One region of the Actinomadura sp. 7K534 genome, then DNA from elsewhere that is predicted to be linked to it. Evidence: riboswitches for the same ligand, from Rfam matches in the RefSeq annotation. Region 1 holds a riboswitch; each other region holds the start of a gene.

Region 1 (5,026 bases):
CAGCAGGAGCCCGGCGAGGGCGAGGGTGAACAGCGGGCTGGCCGCGCCGAGGATGGCGGCGACGCCGCCGGGCAGCCGGTAGGCGGCCAGGAACAGCAGCGGGAAGAACACGCCGATGTTCAGCGCGCCGAGCACCGCGGCCCGCCAGACCCACACGCCGCGCGGCAGGACGCGGGCGATGAGCAGCAGCGCCAGCCCGGCCGGCAGCGCGCGCAGCAGCGCGGTGAGGAGCGGTCGGTCGGGCGGGAGGAACTCGGTGGTCACGGCATAGGTCGATCCCCAGACGACTGGGGTGAGGGCGGTGAACGCGACCGTCCCGGGGGTGCCCGACATCTCGATACCTTCGTGTTGATTATCTTAATACTAAGATAATCGCCGCCATGAGCTCTAGCGTCAAGTAGGTCAACGTTGAGATTTATTCCGTCGGGCACGCCCGGGGCGGGCCGGTGTCAGAACGCCGTTCAGAACGCCTCGTCGAAGGCGACCGTCCCCTCGACTCCGATCTGGTAGGCCGAGACGCGGCGCTCGAAGAAGTTGGACAGCTCCTGCACGTCCTGCAGCTCCATGAACGAGAACGGGTTCTGCGCACCGTAGCGGGGCGGGAGGCCGAGCCGGACGAGCCGCTGGTCGGCCACGTACTCCAGGTAGGTGCGCATGTCGGCGGCGCTCATCCCGGACAGGCCGTCCCCGCACAGGTCGCGGGCGAAGCCGGACTCGGCCTCGACCGCCTCCTCCATCATGCGGGTGACCTGGGCGGTCAGCTCCGCGTCGAACAGGCCGGGCTCCTCGGCCCGGACGGTGTCCACGACGGAGAACGCGAACTCCATGTGCATCGACTCGTCCCTGAAGACCCAGTTGGTGCCGGATGCGAGGCCGTTCAGGAGACCGCGCGACCGCAGCCAGTAGACGTAGGCGAAGGCGCCGTAGAAGAACAGGCCCTCGATGCACGCGGCGAAGCAGATGAGGTTCAGCAGGAAGGCGCGGCGGTCGGCGGTTGTCCGGAGCTCGTCCAGGGCGCCGAGCGAGTCGATCCAGCGGAAGCAGAACTCCGCCTTCGACCGGATGGACGGGATGTGCTCGATCGCCGCGAACGCCTTGGCGCGCTCGTCCTGGTCGGGCAGGTAGGTGTCCAGGAGCGTCAGGTAGAACTGCACGTGGACGGCCTCCTCGAACAGCTGCCGCGACAGGTAGAGCCGGGCCTCCGGGGCGTTCACGTGCTTGTAGAGGTTGAGCACCAGGTTGTTCGCCACGATCGAGTCGCCGGTCGCGAAGAACGCGACCAGCCGGTTGACGAGGTGCAGCTCGGCGGGCGTCAGGCGGGCGAGATCGACGAGGTCGGACGCGAGGTCCACCTCCTCGACCGTCCACGTGTTGCGGATCGCGGCGCGGTACCGCTCGTAGAAGTCGGGGTAGCGCATGGGCCGCAGGGTCAGGTCCATACCGGGGTCGAGCAGCATGCCGTTTCCTTCCGTTCGCCTGCTCACTGGCACGCCTCGCAGGTCTCGGGGTTCTCCAGGGAGCAGGTCGCGGCGGTCTCGGCGGCGACCGTCGTCTGCGCGATCCGGGTGGCCGGGCGGGAGCGCAGGTAGTAGGTCGTCTTGAGGCCGCTCCGCCAGGCGTAGGCGTACATCGAGGAGAGCTTCCCGATGGTCGGCGTCTCCATGAAGAGGTTCAGCGAGTGCGACTGGTCGATGTACGGGGTGCGGGCGGCGGCGAGGTCGATCAGCGCCTTCTGCGGCAGTTCCCAGGCCGTCCGGTAGAGGGTCCGCATCTCCTCCGGGAGGTCCACGAGGCCCTGGACGGACCCGTTCGCCTTCTTGATCGCCTCGCGGACGCCCGGCGTCCACCGGCCGAGCGACTTGAGGTCGTCGACCAGGTAGCCGTTGATCTGCAGGAACTCGCCGGAGAGCGTCTCCCGCTTGAACAGGTTGGACACCTGCGGCTCGATGCACTCGTAGCAGCCCGCGATGGACGCGATCGTGGCCGTCGGCGCGATGGCGATGAGCAGCGAGTTGCGGAGCCCGACCTCGGCGATCCGCTCGCGGAGCCTCTCCCACTCGGCGGGGTGGACGGGCTTCGCGTCCGGGAAATGGTCCAGGTGGAGCCGGCCGCGCGCCGTCCGGGTCTTGGCGTAGGCGGGCAGCGGGCCGTTCGCCGCGGCCAGGTCGGCGGACGCGGCGTAGGCGGCCAGCGCGATCTCCTCGGAGATGCGGGTCGACAGGTCCCGGGCCTCCGGTGAGTCGAAGGGGAGGCGGAGGGTGAAGAACACGTCGGCCAGGCCCATCACGCCGAGGCCGATCGGCCGCCACCTGGTGTTCGCCGCCTCCGCCTCGGGCGTCGGGTAGAAGCCGCGGTCGATCGTGCGGTCCAGGAACCGGACGGCGGTGCGGACGGTGGCGCGGAGCCGGTCCCAGTCCATCCCGGACGGCGTGACATGCGCGGCGAGGTTCACCGACCCGAGGTTGCAGACGGCCGCCTCGCCGTCACCGGTCACCTCCAGGATCTCCGTGCACAGGTTCGACAGGTGGACCGTCTGACCTGGTTCGGCGGTCTGGTTGCAGGCGCGGTTGGCGGCGTCCTTGAACGTCATCCACCCGTTGCCCGTCTCCGCCAAAGTGCGCATCATCCGCCCGTACAGCCTGCGGGCCGGGAGCTGCCGGACGTACCGGCCCTCCTTCTCCGCCTCGCGGTACGCGCGGTCGAACGCGTCGCCCCACAGGTCCGCCAGCTCGGGGACCTCCTTCGGGTCGAACAGCGACCACGCCGCGTCCTGCTCGACGCGGCGCATGAACTCGTCCGGGATCCAGTTCGCGAGGTTGAGGTTGTGGGTGCGGCGCGCGTCCTCGCCGGTGTTGTCGCGCAGTTCGAGGAACTCCTCGACGTCGGCGTGCCACGGCTCCAGGTACACGCACGCGGCCCCCTTGCGGCGCCCGCCCTGGTTGACGGCGGCGACGGACGCGTCGAGCGTGCGCAGCCACGGGACGATCCCGTTGGAGTGCCCGTTGGTGCCGCGGATCAGCGAGCCCCGCGACCGCACCTTCGTCCACGAGATCCCGATGCCGCCCGCGTACTTGCTCAGCCGCGCCACCTGCGCGTACCGCTCGTAGATCGACTCCAGCTCGTCGCGCGGCGAGTCGAGGAGGAAGCAGGACGACAGCTGGGGGCGGCGCGCGGCCGAGTTGAACAGCGTCGGCGAGCTGGGCAGGTACGACAGCGTGCTGAGCAGCCCGTACAGCTCGGCCGCCTCGTCGTACGTGTCGGCGAGACCGCACGCTACGCGCAGCAGGAAGTGCTGGGGGCGCTCAAGGACGAGCCGCGTCCGCGGATGCCTCAGCAGGTACCGGTCGTACAGGGTGCGGAGGCCGAAGTACTCGAAGCGGTCGTCGGCCGTCTCGTCGATGAGCGCGTCGAGCGCGGGCGCGTGGGCGGCGACGAACGCGGCGGGCGCGTCCGCCAGCAGGCCCTCGCGGTGCGCGGCGGCGACCGACTCGCCGAACGTCCGGACGCCCGCGGCCGCGGCCTCCGCCCGGATGCGGGCGCCGAGGAGCCGCGCGGCGACCCTGGAGTACCCGGGTTCGGCGGGGACCAGGGCGCCCGCCTCGCCGATCGCGAGGTCCCGCAGCGCTGCCGCGTCCGCGCCGTCGCCGGGCCGGACGGCGGCCAGCACCCGTTCCGCGTCGGCACCGGGTATCGCCTCGCAGGCGGCCTCGACCTCGGCGGCGATCTCCGCGAACGCCGTGGGCGGCGCGGCCAGATCCTGTGTCACGTGCTCTTCTCCCCTCGCAGACCGCCTCACGGAGGCATGCGAACGGGACGCGAGCCGCCCGCCGGGGCGCACCGCGCTCCGTCCCGAGCCCACCCGCGAGGCCTGGACGAACGACGTGCGGGCAGGTCTTCGGACTCGCGGGCGCCGCCTCTTCCGAGGCGTCCTACTGGCCGTCGCTTCCCGGGCCGTGCGGCCCAGTGCTCGATGACGGCGGTCGTTCCCGCTCACCGCTGCGGGGCAGTCCCGGATTCGCACCGGGTTCCCTCTCACGTCGCCCCCGCCGCGGACGGCGGGGGCGAACCAGCACGGGATTGAACCCTACATCTAGTTGGCGATCTTTGCGCAACCCCAAGATGTTGGGCGTGTCTGAAAGATATGACGGGGTCGGCTGCGCGGCCGCCGACCCGGGTGGGAGGATGGTGGCGCCATGTCCCCGCCTGCCCCGAACCCGGTGTTCCGGCCCGCTCGCGCGGTGGTGTTCGCCACCGTGTGCGTCACCCTGGCCGTCACCGGGCACGTGCTGGCCGCGGGGACGGTCCCGGCCTGGTCGGCCGCAGCGGGCTTCTTCCTCGTCCTCGGCGTGACCCTGGTGCTGGCGGGCCACGAGCGCTCGCTGGCGACGATCCTGGGCGGGCTCCTCGGCGGGCAGTTCGCGCTGCACACCCTGTTCACGGCGGCGTCCGGCCCCGTCCACCACCCGGCGGCGCACGGCGCGATGACACACGGGCCGGACGTCATGGTCCCGGTCGCGCACGGCGCGGACGGCCCGGCGATGACGCTCGCGCACACCGCGGCCGCCATGGTCGCGGCGTGGTGGCTGCGGCGCGGCGAGCGGGCCGCGTGGTCGCTGGCCCGGCGCGTCGCCGCCGCGGCGGACCGCCCGATCCGGCTGCTCATCGCCCTCCTCACCATTGAACCGGCGGCGCCGCCGCGGCGTACTCCGCTGACACCGGCGGCCGCCGCCGTCACCGCCACCGGCCGGGTGCTGCGGCACCAGGTCGTCCGGCGGGGTCCACCGATCCGTTCGAGGGCGCTCGCCCACAGCTGAGCGCCGTACGTCACCGGGACGCCGCAGCACGGCGCTCCCGTGTCTCCCCCGTACGACTCGAACGGAGTTCCGTCATGTCCTTCATTCCGCATGCCCGCCGCGCGGGCGCGGTGGCCTCCCTCGCCGCCATATCGGTCACGGGGCTGGCCACGGCCGCGTCCGCGCACGTCACCGCCAACCCGAAGACCGCCGAGCAGGGCTCGTACGCCAAG
Region 2 (5,026 bases), on a different contig from region 1:
GCACCGATGAGCAGGGCTCCGCAACCGTGGAAGTAGTGGTCGCGTGAAAAGCGCGTGCATGGAAGTGGTCCACACGGCATGCCCCTTCCGCTCCCGGCATTCTCCGGTGGGCATCGCGGGCCGCAAGGCGGCGGTTGACCTCAAGTTCGGTTCAGGAAATAGCGTCGCGGGCGTTGGTGGAGGAACTTTACGGAAGGTGCCGCGATGACACTTGGTCTTGGGCCCATAGGCGTGACCCTCGACGTGCGTGACGGGGGCGGGCATCTCGATGACGCCGTCATGCTGGAGAAGCTCGGGTACTCGGCCGTCTGGATCGCCGGGGGCCAGCTGTCGACGCTGGACCCGCTGCGGGACGTCGTCCGGGCGACCGGGACGATCCGGGTGGGCAGCGCGATCATTCCCGCGCGGGTGCACCCGGCCGAGGACGTGGTCGCGCTCCGCCGCGAGCTGGAGGCCACCGATCCTGGACGGCTGATCACCGGGCTCGGCGGGGTGCACGGTGAACGGCCGCTGCGCACCATGAACGAGTACCTCGACCGCCTGGACGCGGCCGACCCGCCGGTCCCGGCGGAGGCCCGGATCTTGTCGGCGCTGGGGCCGCGGATGCTGGAGCTGGCCCGCGACCGGGCGGCGGGGGCGCTGACGCTGCTGGTCAACCCGGAGTACACCGCGCACGCCCGGGAGATCCTGGGCTCCGAGGCGACCATGGCCGTGATGGAGTACGTCGTCCTGGAAAGCGATCCGCAACGGGCCAGGGACACGGTTCGCGGCCCCATCGGGTTCCTGACGCAGGTCGGCGGCTACCCGCAGAACCTGCGCCGGATGGGGTTCACCGAGGACGACATCGCCGGGCCCAGCGACCGCCTGCTCGACGACCTGGTCGCCTGGGGCGACATCGACGCCGTCGCCGCGCGGGTGAAGCGCCACCTGGACGCGGGCGCCGACCAGGTCGTCCTCTCCGTGCAGCCCACCGACCCGGACACCGTCCCCCACGCGGAGTGGCGCGCATTGGCCGACGCCCTCATCGGCTGAGGGTCAGACGTCCGGCATCAGGCTTCCTCGGGGTCGCGGCCCACGGCGTGGCGGCCGCCGTCCACGGGGAGGACGGCGCCGTTGACGAAGCTCGCCTCGGCGGAGAGCAGGTAGGCGACGGCGGCGGCCACCTCGTCCGGTCGTCCGACCCGGCCGACCGGGTGGAGCAGGCGCATCTCGTCCTCGATGCGCGCGGCCTCGGCCGGGGTCTGGCGGCCGAGGAAGGTCTCGTAGCGTTCCGTCGTGATCGAGCCGAGCGCCACGGCGTTGGTCCGGATGCCGTGCGGGCCGTGGTCGACGGCCAGGGCGCGGGTGAGGGCCTCGGTGGCCGCCTTCGCCGTCGCGTACGGCAGGGAGCCGCGCACCGGCCGCTGCGCCTGGTGGGACGACACGTTCACGATCGCGCCGCCCGTCCCCGCGTCCCGGAAGCGGCGCACGGCCGTCACGCAGCCGATCACCGCGGGATCGAGGTTCAGCGCGATCAGGTCGAGGAGTTCGGTCCCGGACGGGTCCGCCACGTCGCGGAAGACGGCGGCGTTGTTGACCCAGCCCGCGAGCGTCCCCGCCTCCTGCGCCAGGTCGGCGGCCCGCTCCGCGACGCTCTGGTCCGCGGCGCTGCCCACGACCGGAGTCACGTCGGCGTTGCCGCGCGTCCACTCGACCGCGGCCGGGTCCAGTTCGATGACGACGACCTTGCCGCCGTCGGCCAGCAGGCGTTCGACGATGGCCCGGCCGACGCCGCGTCCGCCACCGGTCACCACGTAGGACTCGCTCACTATCGCCCCTCTCTCGTGCGGTTCCCCCGATCTTCCGCGCCGCCGCGGCCCTGTGTCAGTCTGTCGGCGTGATCACGGTGCGGCGGGTGTGGCTGATCAGGCATGGGCAGAGCGAGTCGAACGCGGGGCTGCCGACCAACGGGCCGGGGGCGTCGCCGCTGACCGAGCGGGGGCGGCGGCAGGCCGCGCGGATGGCCGAGACGTTCACCGAACCGCCCGCGCTCATCGTCAGCTCCCCGTTCCTGCGCGCCCGGCAGACCGCGGAGCCGACCATGGAGCGGTTCCCCGAGGTGCCGCACGAGGAGTGGCCCGTCCAGGAGTTCACCTTCCTGGGACGGCTGCACGGCCCGCAGACCACCGGTGAGCAGCGGCGGCCCTTCGCCGACGACTACTGGCGGCGGCTCGACCCGGCCTACGTCCACGGCCACGACGGGGAGTCGTTCCAGGCGCTGATCACGCGCGCCCGCGCCTTCCTCGACCGCCTGGCCGAACGTCCGGCGGACGGGCCGGTGGCGGTGTTCACGCACGGCGTCTTCACGAAGGCGGTGGTGTGGTCGCTGCTGAGCGGGGTCACCGAGCCCGACGCCGCCGCGATGCGGGCCTTCCGCGACTTCCAGGGGCTTTACGACGTTCCGAACTGCTCGATCGTCGAGCTCTGGCGTCCCAGCGGGCCCTACGGGTGGCGGGTCGCCGCCGGGGCGACGATGCACCTCGCCGAGACGTTCAGCACGCCCGCGACCGCGTCCCACGCGCGCTTCGACTAGCGGGTCGGGATGCCGGGGTTAGACTTCTTCGTGCGGATGGTTCACCCGGGTCCAGCGAGGACGCGGGTGTCGTAAGAGGGAACCCGGTGCGAATCCGGGACTGCCCCGCAGCGGTGAGCGGGAACGACCGCCGTCATCACGCACTGGGCCCGCGCGGCCTGGGAAGCGACGGCCAGTAGGACGCCTCGGGAGAGGCGGTGCCCGCGAGTCCGAAGACCTGCCTCCGCCCGTGTACCGGCCGGTACACGGCGGTCGGCGGCCTCGCGGGAAGGTCTGCGGCACGGCATCGTGCGCACTCCCTTCTTGCGGGCCGCCCCTGTGGCACAGCGAGGGAAGCCGCCATGAGCACAGCCATGAAGACCACGATTCTCGGATACCCCCGGATCGGGGCGCGCCGGGAGTTGAAGTTCGCCACCGAGGACTACTGGGCGGGACGCGCCGGCGCCGACGCGCTCGCCAAGACCGGCGCCGACCTGCGCGCGGCGGGCTGGAACGAGCTGCGCGACGCGGGCCTGGACGCGATCCCGTCGAACACGTTCTCCTTCTACGACCAGGTCCTCGACACGAGCGTGCTGGTCGACGCGGTCCCCGACCGGTACCGGCAGCTGACCGGGCTCGACCGCTACTTCGCCATGGCGCGGGGCGTGCAGGACGTCCCGCCGCTCGAAATGACCAAGTGGTTCGACACGAACTACCACTACATCGTCCCCGAGCTGGGGCCGGACACCCGGTTCCGGTTGGCCGAGGGCGCCGCCGCGAAGCCGCTGGCCGAATACCGGGAGGCCAAGGCGCTCGGCATCGAGACGCGTCCGGTGCTCGTCGGGCCGCTCACGTACCTGCTGCTGGCGAAGCCCGCCCCGGACGCGCCGGAGGGCTTCCGGCCGCTCGACCTCCTCGACGGGCTCGTCGACGTGTACGCCGAGGTCCTGGAGCGCCTGGCGGGGTCGGGGGCGGCGTGGGTGCAGCTGGACGAGCCAGCCCTCGTCGCCGACCGCACCGAGGAGGAGATCGACGCCCTCGCCCGCGCCTACACGCGGCTCGGGCGGCTGACCAGCAGGCCCCGCCTGATGGTCGCGACGTACTTCGGGACGATCGGCGCCGCCGCGTTGCAGCGGCTGGCCCGCAGCCGCGTCGAGGCGGTCGGGCTGGACTTCGTCGCCGGTCCCGGCAACCTCGACGTCCTCGCCTCCGTCGGCGGCCTCCCGCGCAAGACGCTCGTCGCGGGCGTGGTGGACGGCCGCAACGTGTGGCGCGCCGATCAGCGGCGGGCCAGGGCGACGTGCGCCTCGCTGCTCGGGCTCGTCGATCAGCTGGTGGTCAGCACGTCCTGCTCGCTGCTGCACGTCCCGATCGACCTGGAGGCCGAGACCGCGCTGGACCCGGACGTCCGGGGACGGCTCGCGTTCGCCCGGCAGAAGGTCGCCGAGGTCATCGCGGTCGGACGGGCCCTCAGCGAGGACGTCCCGGCCGCGGCGGAGACACCGCAGCGCACTGCGGAGACCCCGGCGGCCGCGGGGATCGACCGGGGCGTCCGCGAGCGGCTGGACTCGATCGGCGACGCGCGGCGCGGCGACCGCGGCACCCGGTTCGCCGCCCAGCGGGACGCGCTCGGCCTGCCCGAACTCGCCACGACCACCATCGGCTCGTTCCCGCAGACCCCCGAGATCCGCCGGGTCCGCGCCGACCGCCGCGCCGGGCGCATCACCGCGGCGGAGTACGAGCGGGCGATGAAGGACGAGATCGCCCGCGTCATCGCGCTGCAGGAGGACCTCGGCCTCGACGTCCTCGTGCACGGCGAGCCGGAGCGCAACGACATGGTGCAGTACTTCGCCGAGCAGCTCGACGGGTACGCCGCGACCGAGCACGGGTGGGTGCAGTCGTACGGGACGCGCTGCGTCCGCCCGCCGATCCTGCACAGCGACGTCGCGCGGCCCCGGCCGATGACCGTGCGGTGGGCCACGTACGCGCAGTCGCTGACGAGCAGGCCGGTCAAGGGGATGCTGACCGGCCCGGTGACGATGCTCGCGTGGTCGTTCGTCCGCGACGACCAGCCGCTCGCCGAGACGGCCCGGCAGGTCGCGCTGGCGCTGCGGGACGAGATCGCCGACCTGGAGGCGGCCGGGATCCGGATTATCCAGGTCGACGAGCCCGCGCTGCGCGAGCTGCTGCCGCTGCGCGCCGCCGACCGGCCCGCGTACCTGGACTGGGCGGTCGGCGCGTTCCGGCTGGCCACGTCGGGCGTCGCCGACACCACCCAGATCCACACGCACATGTGCTACTCGGAGTTCGGCGAGATCATCGGCGCGATCGGCGCGCTGGACGCCGACGTCACCAGCGTGGAGGCGGCCCGCTCGCACATGGAGCTGGTCGGCGACCTGCGCGCCGCCGGGTACGCGAACGGCATCGGGCCCGGCGTGTGGGACATCCACTCGCCCCGCGTGCCCACCGCGGGCG
Region 3 (5,026 bases), on a different contig from region 1:
TCGCTGTGCGTATTGGTGCTCTGTTGGTCGAACGCGGCGAGGCCGATGCGCTCGGCAGGCTGGCGGATGATGTGCGGCGCGCCGCGGACGACGGGTTCACCTCGGCGTGGATCTCGCAGATCTTCGGCCTGGACGCGCAGATGGCGCTGGCCGTCGCCGGGAGCGGCGTGCCGGGCATCGAGCTCGGCACTGCGGTGGTGCCGACGTACCCGCGGCACCCGGCGGTGATGGCGCAGCAGGCGAGGACGACGGCGCTCGCGGTGCAGGGGCGGTTCACCCTCGGCATCGGGCTGTCCCACAAGATCGTCATCGAGGACATGTACGGGTACGACTTCGCCCGGCCTGTGCGCCACATGGACGAGTACTTGTCGGTCCTGTTGCCGCTGCTTGAGGGCGACGCCGCCTCGTTCAAGGGCGAAACCCTGCAGGGCAACATCGGCCTCTCCGTTCCCAACGAAGGACGGGTACCAGTGCTGCTCGCAGCACTCGGCCCCAAGATGCTCAAGCTGGCGGCGGAAAGGACGGACGGCACCGTGCTGTGGATGACCGGTCCCGTCACCGTCCGCGAGCACATCGCGCCGACCATCACCGCGGCCGCCAAGGCGGCGGGACGACCGGACCCACGGGTGGTGTGCGTCCTGCCGGTGTGCGTCACGGACGACGTCGACCAGGCACGGGAGCAGGCGGGCCAGACCTTCGAGATGTACGGGATGCTGCCGTCCTACCGGGCGATGATGGACCGCGAAGGCGTGGACGGCCCCGCCGACCTGGCCATCGTCGGGGACGAGGACGAGGTCGCGGCCAAGCTGGAGGAACTGGCGGCAGCGGGCGTCACCGATTTCGTCGCCGCCGAGTACATCCCCGGCGAGAACCGCGGCCGGACCAGGAAGTTCCTCACGTCCTACATGGCCGGCTGACCTCATCGCGCCATCCGCCGAACACCGGCGGGTGAACCCCACAACCGCCGCAGTCGCACTTCGTGCCCCATCCCGCCGTCCCCAGCACCGGACGGTCAAGGCGAGGGGATGTCGGAGTTTAGGGGGACTTGCTGCCTGATAGCGTTGCGATGCTGCGCGCCAGGAGCGAAGTCCGGTGGAAATCCGGCGCTGTCCCGCAACTGTGGAGCCCACGCTGAGTGGGCCGAGCCAGGTCGCCTCCTAGCGCGCCGACGATTTTCGACCTCGTGGAAGGGCGATCCGTCATGTGCGGGCCGCGGCTTCCCTGTAGCCAGGAGGCTCCTGTGAGACCCGTCCGTTCCCTCGGCGCGGTGATGGCGCTCGTCGCCGCGCTCGCCACCGGATGCGGTGGCGGCACCGATACCTCCGGTGACGCGACGTCCGGCGCCAAGACCGTCACGGTGCAGGCCGCCAACGGGGCGGTGACCGTCCCGGCCAAGCCCGAGCGCATCGTGTCGCTGTCCCCCGCGCACACCGAGACGCTGTTCGCGATCGGCGCCGGGCCGCAGGTGGTGGCGGTGGACGACTACTCCGACCATCCCCCGAACGCGCCCAAGACGAAGCTGTCGGGCTTCAAGCCGAACGCCGAGGCGGTCATCGAGTACAGGCCGGACCTCGTCGTCGTGTCCGACGACCTGAACGGCATCGTCAAGGCGCTGGAGAAGGTGAAGATCCCCGTCCTGCTGGAGCCGGCGGCCAACAACCTGGACGAGGCCTACGACGAGATCCGCGACCTCGGGCTCGCCACCGGGCACTCCGACGAGGCGGAGAAGCTCGTCACGGACATGCAGGCGAGCATCAAGGAGACGGTCGACGCATCGTCCAAGGCCAAGGGCCTCACGTACTACCACGAGCTCGACAACCAGCTGCACTCGGTGACGTCCAAGACGTTCGTCGGCCAGGTCTACGGGCTGTTCGGACTCCGCAACATCGCCGACGAGGCGGACGAGGCGAGCAGCGGGTACCCGCAGCTGTCGCGCGAGTTCCTCCTCAAGCAGGACCCCGACCTGATCTTCCTCGCCGACACCAAGTGCTGCGGCCAGAACGCCGGGACCATCGCCAAGCGCCCCGGCTGGTCGGATCTGGGCGCGGTGAAGAACGGCGGCGTGGTCGAGCTCGACGACGCCATCGCCTCCCGATGGGGTCCCCGCCTGCCCGAGTTCGTCAAGGCGATCGGCGCCGCGGTGCAGAAGGTCCAGTGATCACCGCACTGGACGTCCGGCCGTGAGTCCCAAGCTTCGCCGCGCGTCCGCGGGGACGTCTCCGGACGTCCCCGCGGACGTCCCGAGGCGTCCCGTCCTCCCGGCCGGGCAGGCCAGGCTGCGGCCAGTCTCGCTCGTGGTCGCGGCGGCGCTGCTGGCGGCGACCCTGCTGGCGGGAGTGCTGGTCGGGGCGGCCGGGCTGCCGGTCGGCGGGGTGCTGAAGGCGCTGGCCGACCGGCTGCCGTTCGTGCACGTCGACAGCGGCCTCGGTGTCATCGACGAGAACGTCCTGTTCCAGTTGCGCGTGCCGAGGGCGCTGATGGCGGCGCTGGTCGGCGGGATGCTCGCGATGGCGGGCGCCGGGTACCAGGGCGTTTTCCGCAATCCGCTCGCCGATCCGTACCTGCTGGGCGCGGCGGCGGGCGCCGGTGTCGGCGCGACGATGGTGATCGTGCTGATGCCGGGCGATCCCGGGTACGCCGTGCCGCTCGCCGCGTTCGTGGGCGCCATCTCCGGCGTGTTCCTGGCGTACGTGCTGGGCAACACGGCGGGGCGCGCGAGCGGGGCGGCGACGCTGGTGCTGGCGGGGGTCGCGGTGTCTTCCTTCCTGGCCTCGGTGCAGACGTTCCTGCAGCAGTTCAAGGCGGAGGAGCTGCAGCGGATCTTCTCGTGGCTGCTCGGCGGCGTCGGGTCGGCGGACTGGCGGCAGCTCGCGCTGATCGCCCCGTACTCGCTGGTGTCGACGGTGGTGCTGCTCGCGCACGGCCGGTTGCTGGACGTGCTGAGCGTCGGCGACGACGAGGCGGCGTCGCTCGGCCTGTCGGCGGCGCGGGTGCGGCTGACGGTGCTGGTGGCGGCGTCGCTGGCGACGGCGTGCGCGGTCGCGGTCAGCGGGCTGATCGGGTTCGTGGGGATCGTGGTGCCGCACATCGTGCGCCGGCTGGCGGGCGGTTCGTACCGGATCGTGCTGCCCTTGTCGCTGCTGGGCGGTGCCGCTTTCCTCGGTATGGCGGACCTCGTGGCGCGGACGGTGATCGAGCCCGCGGAGCTTCCGCTCGGCGTGGTGACGGCGTTCGTCGGCGGGCCGTTCTTCGTCGCGGTGCTGCGCGCGAGCCGCAGGGAGGTGGAGTTTTGACGGTGCTGGTGCGGGGCCTGGACGTGGCCCTGGGCGGGCGGCCGGTCCTGAATGGGGTGTCGCTGGACGTCCCCGCCGGGTCGTGGACGGCAGTCATCGGCCCGAACGGCGCGGGCAAGTCGACGCTGCTGCGCGCCGTCCTCGGCCTGGTGCCGTCCGAGGGCGAGGTGACCGTCGCGGGAGTGGACCTGGGGAAGCTGAAGCCGCGGCAGCGCGCCCGCATGATCGCCTACACGCCGCAGAGCCCGAACCTCCCGGTGGGGATGACGGTGTTCGACTACACGCTGCTCGGCCGGTCCCCCTACATCCCGCACCTGGGACGGGAGGGCGCGCGGGACCGGGCCGTCACCGCGGAGGTCCTCGACCGCCTCGACCTCACCGCCTTCGCGGCCCGCCGGCTGGGCCACCTCTCGGGCGGTGAGCGGCAGCGGGTGGTGCTGGCGCGGGCGCTGGCCCAGCAGACGCCGGTGCTGCTGCTGGACGAGCCGACCGCGGCCCTCGACATCGGCCACCAGCAGCAGGTGATGGAGCTGATCGACCGGCTGCGGCTGTCCGACGAGCTCACGGTGGTGACGACCATCCACGATCTGACGCTGGCGGGGCAGTACGCCGACCGGCTGGTCCTCATCTCGGGCGGGCGGGTGGCGGTGGCGGGCGAGCCCGCGCAGGTCCTGACCCGCTCCGCCGTCGAGGAGCACTTCGACGCCCGGGTGCGGGTCACCCCCGGCGCCGGCGGTCGGCCGGTCCTGTCGCTGGAGCGCCCGTGAACCTCGAGACGGTGTGGCGGGCGGAGGACGGGACGCGGCTCGCCGCGACGGTGTGGCGGGCGGGCGACGGGTACCGGATGATCTCGTCGGCGATGCTGGGCGGCGGCGTCGGCCCCGCCCGGTGGGTGCTGAACGCGCAGGTCGCGGGCGGGTATTCGCGGATGGATCCGGTCGCTCACCTGGAGGAGCTCGCGGCGTCGTACGGGTTGGAGGGGCCGGGCGTCGGGATGCTCACCGCGGCCTCGGTGTCCCGGACGATGCGGCGGGACGACGGGGGCGTGCACGCCTATGCGACGGTCGGGCTCCGGGTCCCGACCTGGGCTGCGGCTCCCGCCGACCGGCTGGACCCGGAGCTGGCGCCGATCCACCTGGACGGAACGTCGCCCCCTGCGTGGTCCCCGGGAACCGTCAACATCGTCGTCGCCGTGCCCGTGCCGCTCAGCGACGCCGCATTGGTGAACGCGGTCATGACCGCCACCGAGGCCAAGACGCAGGCGCTACTGGAGGCCGGATATCCGTGCACGGGCACCGCATCGGACGCGGTCTGCATCGCGGCAAGGACGCCCGGCGACACAACGGGAGACGGCGAGGCGGTCGAGGTGTTCGCGGGGCCTCGATCGATCTGGGGCGCCAGGATCGCGCGGGCCGTGCACGCGGCCGTCCACGCCGGCGCCGTCGACTACACCGCTTACCTGAGCTCCCGGAACCGGCGGCGGAAAAGCTGATCGCGCCCGGCCCCGGACGGGCGCCGGCCGCCGTACCACCCCGGTGCGATACGGCGGCCGGCTCAGGGCCAGTGCATTGTGGGGAAGGGCCTCACCTCCTCGCGGTGCATCGGTCGGCCGGCATGACCGTCAGCCGGCGTAGGGAAGGTGACGTCCGTTGGGCTGCCTGCCGCGTCTCCCGGGGTCGGTGGCGAGCGGGTCGCCGAAGTCCAGGGACGAGCCGCCGACCGGCGGCACCGGA

The links. A riboswitch is a leader RNA that binds a small molecule or an ion and turns the genes downstream of it on or off. The one in region 1 is predicted to bind cobalamin.
Region 2: another riboswitch for cobalamin. It lies ahead of metE (5-methyltetrahydropteroyltriglutamate--homocysteine S-methyltransferase); the one in region 1 lies ahead of E1266_RS29065 (ribonucleoside-diphosphate reductase subunit alpha).
Region 3: another riboswitch for cobalamin. It lies ahead of E1266_RS25220 (ABC transporter substrate-binding protein); the one in region 1 lies ahead of E1266_RS29065 (ribonucleoside-diphosphate reductase subunit alpha).

Annotation. Positions count from the first base shown of each region.
Region 1 is NZ_SMKB01000207.1:531-5,556, forward strand. Features, by position in the region: partial or broken gene E1266_RS29055 (EamA family transporter) at 1-333, opposite strand, end outside; gene E1266_RS29060 (ribonucleotide-diphosphate reductase subunit beta) at 462-1,457, opposite strand; gene E1266_RS29065 (ribonucleoside-diphosphate reductase subunit alpha) at 1,481-3,766, opposite strand; cobalamin riboswitch at 3,869-4,086, opposite strand; gene E1266_RS29070 (hypothetical protein) at 4,194-4,814, shown strand; gene E1266_RS29075 (YcnI family protein) at 4,889-5,026, shown strand, end outside.
Region 2 is NZ_SMKB01000125.1:7,278-12,303, reverse strand. Features, by position in the region: gene E1266_RS22850 (TIGR03620 family F420-dependent LLM class oxidoreductase) at 205-1,032, shown strand; gene E1266_RS22845 (SDR family oxidoreductase) at 1,050-1,808, opposite strand; gene E1266_RS22840 (histidine phosphatase family protein) at 1,877-2,572, shown strand; cobalamin riboswitch at 2,593-2,812, shown strand; gene metE (5-methyltetrahydropteroyltriglutamate--homocysteine S-methyltransferase) at 2,926-5,026, shown strand, end outside.
Region 3 is NZ_SMKB01000152.1:471-5,496, forward strand. Features, by position in the region: gene E1266_RS25215 (LLM class F420-dependent oxidoreductase) at 6-917, shown strand; cobalamin riboswitch at 1,048-1,170, shown strand; gene E1266_RS25220 (ABC transporter substrate-binding protein) at 1,241-2,158, shown strand; gene E1266_RS25225 (iron ABC transporter permease) at 2,277-3,293, shown strand; gene E1266_RS25230 (ABC transporter ATP-binding protein) at 3,296-4,060, shown strand; gene E1266_RS25235 (adenosylcobinamide amidohydrolase) at 4,057-4,785, shown strand; gene E1266_RS25240 (chromosome segregation ATPase) at 4,915-5,026, opposite strand, start outside.